Regions from separate parts of the Acidilutibacter cellobiosedens genome, predicted to be linked through region 1. Evidence: a T-box and tRNA genes for the amino acid it is inferred to sense, from the RefSeq annotation. Region 1 holds a T-box; the other holds one or more tRNA genes.
The links. A T-box is a leader RNA that pairs with one kind of tRNA and senses whether it is charged. The one in region 1 lies ahead of EQM13_RS06745 (valine--tRNA ligase), so its partner is inferred to be a tRNA-Val.
Positions count from the first base shown of each region.

Region 2: it has a tRNA-Val gene. The T-box ahead of EQM13_RS06745 (valine--tRNA ligase) is inferred to sense a tRNA for this amino acid. The anticodon was not compared.

Region 1 is NZ_CP035282.1:1,433,036-1,435,522, reverse strand. Features, by position in the region: gene EQM13_RS06745 (valine--tRNA ligase) at 1-985, opposite strand, end outside; T-box leader at 1,030-1,259, opposite strand; gene EQM13_RS06740 (PTS sugar transporter subunit IIA) at 1,442-1,888, opposite strand; gene EQM13_RS06735 (zinc-dependent alcohol dehydrogenase) at 1,909-2,487, opposite strand, start outside.
Region 2 is NZ_CP035282.1:3,555,860-3,558,346, forward strand. Features, by position in the region: gene EQM13_RS17150 (DNA topoisomerase III) at 1-1,053, opposite strand, end outside; tRNA gene EQM13_RS17155 (tRNA-Val) at 1,271-1,344, shown strand; tRNA gene EQM13_RS17160 (tRNA-Ala) at 1,357-1,429, shown strand; gene EQM13_RS17165 (ISLre2 family transposase) at 1,692-2,487, shown strand, end outside.

The DNA.
Region 1 (2,487 bases):
ATTTAAGGTCTTCAATTATCTTATTTCTTGCCTCATATCGATCTAAGCCCTCGTATTTTCCTCCGTTTTTATTAATGGTCGCATCATCGTTAAATATTTTAAACTGACCTAAATTATGTCTCAACCCAACTTCAAAATCGTTGGGATCATGAGACGGAGTAATCTTCACAGCTCCCGAGCCAAAGTCCATATCAACATATTCATCAGCAATGATAGGTATCTCTTTATTAACCAGTGGAAGTATAAGAGTCTTTCCGATTAAATTCTTATATCTTTCGTCTTTAGGATTAACAGCTACCGCCAAATCTCCCAGCATCGTTTCTGGCCTTGTTGTTGCAATAGTAATAAACTCCTTTTCTCCTTTAATGGGATATCTGATATACCAAAGCTTGCCTTCCGTATCTTCATGTTCCACTTCCGCATCCGATAAAGCAGTTTTACAATTAGGACACCAATTGATGATTCTGTTTCCTCTGTATATAAGACCTTTATTATATAACCTTACAAATACTTCTTCCACCGCATCGCTAAGTCCTTTATCTAATGTAAATCTTTCCCTGCTCCAATCACAGGAAGCTCCTAACTTTTTAAATTGTTCCTTAATATTTCCTCCATATTTTTCAGTCCAATTCCAGGCTTCTTCAAGAAATTTTTCTCTTCCCAATTTCTCTTTGCTCTTGCCTTCTTTTTTTAATTTATCTACTACTTTTGCTTCAGTAGAAATACTGGCATGGTCTGTTCCCGGAAGCCATAAGGCTTCATATCCTTCCATCCTCTTCCATCTGATTAAAATATCCTGAATCGTTCCGTTCAGTGCATGGCCTAAATGAAGATTTCCGGTTACATTAGGAGGAGGCATCATAATAGAAAAAGATTTCTTATCTTTATTTACATGAGCTTTGAAATATCCCTTATCATTCCAGAAACTATACAGCTTATCTTCAAATTCCTTCGGATTATAAGTTTTTGGTAAATTATTTTTCACGTTCTAACCTCCTTAATAAAACTTAAAAACCCTTCATCCTTAAATATAAGGACGAAGGGTTAATACGCGGTACCACCTTAATTCCGCCAAACATGCTGCGGCTCTTAATTATAACAAACTATATAACGGAATTACCCGTTCAGATTTACTGTCATTTCAATCTGAAAACTCAAGAGCTACCTTCAATAAACCTTTTATGAGAAAATCTCTCAGCCCTCGGATCTTCCTCTCTGTACAGAAGTATTTATCTACTCTTCTCCGTCAAAGTAATTAATATTACGTTATATTATATAATATATCAGTTTTTGTACTGTTGTCAACATTAATTTTATTGGAGGTAATTCCGGGAAAAGCTAATTCCCGATTAACAAATACACTCTTATTCCTTTAAACATAAAAGCCTTTCTATTACAAAATATCTCTTTTTTATATACATTTTCTATAAACTTATTCCTTTTAAAAAGAATCCCAGCGTTCCAGAATCTTTAACTTCACTGTCTCTAAAGAGGCAACCTTTGCTTCCTTCAAGAACTCATTGTCCTGTACAATATTAACAACAGTTTTTAATGTGTTTATATGGTCTTCTCCTGTTTTTAGTGCAAGATTAAATACAAATTCAGCATTAATCGTTGAACTGGGATCTTCCATGTTTCGAAAAACTACAGGATTTTTTAATCGGACAATACAAATAGCCGATTCATTGACATATTTAGTATCTGTATGAGGTACTGCAACGGGAATTTCAGTCATCAAACCTGTGGGGTATTCCCTTTCTCTTTCAAGACAGTTTTTCAGAAAGGTTTCTTTAACATAACCTCTCATATACAACTCTTGAAATGCTTCCGTTATAGCTTCTTTGGAAGTTTTTGCATTTGACTCTATTACCAATATATTTTTTACCATGATTATTAATCTCCTAACGTCTATTTTTCAAAATCAATTACGGCCTTAATTGCTTGCTTCTTCTCGGTGGCTTCAAATGCTTCTTTCCATTTCTCAGGCGAATAAACATGTGAAACCAATTCTTCCAATTGATTGTGATATTTCTGCAAAACCTTCAATGAGCCTGTCCAACTCGATGGGGTTGAACTTCTGCCGGAAGTAATACAAATCTGATTTCTGTAAATATAAGACATGTCTATAGTATATAATTCAGTATCCAAACTGGGAACACCTGTTATTACAACGCGACCCATTTTTCTGACTAAGCTTAATCCTGAATTAAAAGAGTTTTGAGAACCAACAGCATCAATGGCTAAATCTGCAAATTCTCCATCGAAAATTTCTTGAACTCTTTCTTTTAAGTTATGTCCATCATTAACTAAAACATGGCATCCAAATTTTTTTGCAATCTTCAACCGAGTTTCCCTACTTTTTTCCGTACCAATTACAACAACATTCGCCCCCGAAAACAATGCAACTAAAGCACAGCATAACCCAATAATACCCGGACCAATAATAACAACATTTTCTCCGGCCTTTATACATCCTCTTTCACTAAC
Region 2 (2,487 bases), 1.6 Mb from region 1:
GTTAATGGGATTTTTTAAGGCTTTCGCTGCCGATTGTTTATATATTCCTACCCCGCAAGCCTCTATTCTCTCCTTTAAAGTATCAACTATGTCCGTAGTAATATACTTAGAATCCGTTCTGGGATAGGTAAGTATTTTATGATTTTCATAAAGCCTCTGCATTATCCCCAAGGTCTCTTTTGCAGAATATCCGAAAATCCTGTTTGCATCTCTTTGTAATTCCGTCAAATCATATAATTTAGGAGAAAAAGACTTTTTATTTGCCTTTTCTACATCTGCAACTATTCCATCTTTTCCTCTAATATTTGATATTATTTCATCACATCTCTTTTTATCAAATATCCTCATATCCTTCGTTTTACTATCCTGCCATATTAATTTTATATTCTTTGCTAAAGCTGCAATCCCATAAAAATCTTGTGATTTAAATTTTTTTATTTCTTCCTCTCTCTTTGCTACCATAGCCAAAGTAGGAGTCTGAACTCTCCCGCAAGAAAGTTGGGCGTTGTATTTACATGTTAAGGCACGAGTTGCGTTGATGCCTACAATCCAGTCAGATTCAGCTCTTGCAACAGCCGCTCTATAAAGATTTTCATATTCCCTTCCGTCTCTGAGTTTATCAAACCCTTCTTTTATTGCTTTGTCCGTAACGGAAGAAATCCAAAGTCTTTTTAGGGGTTTATGACTATGAACCTTTTCTATAATCCATCTTGCCACAAGTTCTCCTTCCCTTCCCGCATCTGTGGCAATTATAATTTGAGAAACATCTTTTCTGTTCATCTGTTCCTTTACAATATGAAATTGCTTACTGCTCTGTTTGATAACTACTAATTTCATCTGAGAAGGGAGTATCGGAAGGTCATCGATTCTCCACGTCTTATATCTTTCTTCATATTGTTCCGGATCGGCCAAAGTAACTAAATGTCCCAAAGCCCAAGTTACAATATATTTATTTCCTTCCAAATATCCGTTCCCTTTCCTGTTACATTTTAAGACTCTTCCAATATCTCTCCCCACCGACGGTTTTTCAGCTAAAACCAAAATTTTATCCATAAAAACATTCCTCTCATATTAAATAAAAACATCCTGATATCACTATAGGATGTTTTCTTATTATCTTTTATTTTAAATAAATTATATCTCTATAATAAAGAAAAATCAAATTACAGAGTTTTCTTTATTATTTCCGGTGTAAAAGTAATTTTATTCGAAATATATTCCTTGAAATTTATTGTCTTCTGCATTATAATTAATGTAAGGTAGTAAAAATGGGGAATTAGCTCAGCTGGTCAGAGTGCTACGCTCACATCGTAGAGGTCGTTGGTTCGAGCCCAATATTCCCCACTCTTTTATTTTGGGGGTATAGCGCAGTTGGGAGCGCGTCTGCTTCGCATGTAGAAGGCCAGGGGTTCGAATCCCCTTATCTCCACTAAGTTATAAGCTACATTTTTGTTGGTAATAAACCAATGAGGATGTAGCTTTTTAATATAATTTTAAATTCATTCTTGTGTTTGGTTTATATATTACGTACAAAAACAAACCTATTTTTAATGTTAGTCAAAAATGGGATTGTTAGTGTAAAATTACAGTAGGGAAATAGAATATATTTCCATATATAGTTGAAAAGAAGATATCATCCTATTAAAATATAAGTTGAAACACCAATAAATTAAGAAAGGATGATATCTTCTATGTATAATAGTATACAACATTTTAATGAGTTTGGAGTAAAAAAAATTGAAAATGAGATAAAAAATTTCATGGAAGGGAATAAAAATATTGTTGGTTTAATACTTGCCTTACAAAAAATTTTATTTGAGCTTGGAAGAGATATTATAACAGAAGTATTGGAGAATATGGATGAATATCTACGTAACAGCGGAGTTAGAAAGAAAAAATGGGAAATAGTAAGAAAAGATAAAAATAGGATTTTAACAAGTTTTGGTATTGTAACATATGAAAGAACGTATTTTAAACCCAAAATGGGAGGAAAAAGGCATCATCTTGTTGATGATATGGTTGGAATAAAACCGCATGAAAAAATGAGTGAGGATGTAATAATAAATGCAGTCGATGAGGCAGCGGAAAGCAGCTATAGAAAAGCGGGAGAAAAAGCATCATATATGAATGAAATAAGTAAACAGGCCGTGATGGATAAAATACACAACCTTGATTTTACAACAACAGAAACTAAAAAATACAAGAAGAAGGATATAAAAACATTATATATAGAAGCGGATGAAGATCATGTGCATCTACAGCAAAAAGGAATTAACAAAAGCAAGTATAATATAGCAATGCCAAAGATCGTTTATGTACATGAAGGAATAGATGCAGAAAAAAGCAGTAAAAGCAGAAAGAGGTTAAAGAATGTAAAATATTTTGGAGGGATGTATGAAAATACGGAAAAATTATGGCTTGAAGCAGCAGATTATATAGACAAACAATACAACATGAATTATGTAGAGAAAATATATATATCGGGAG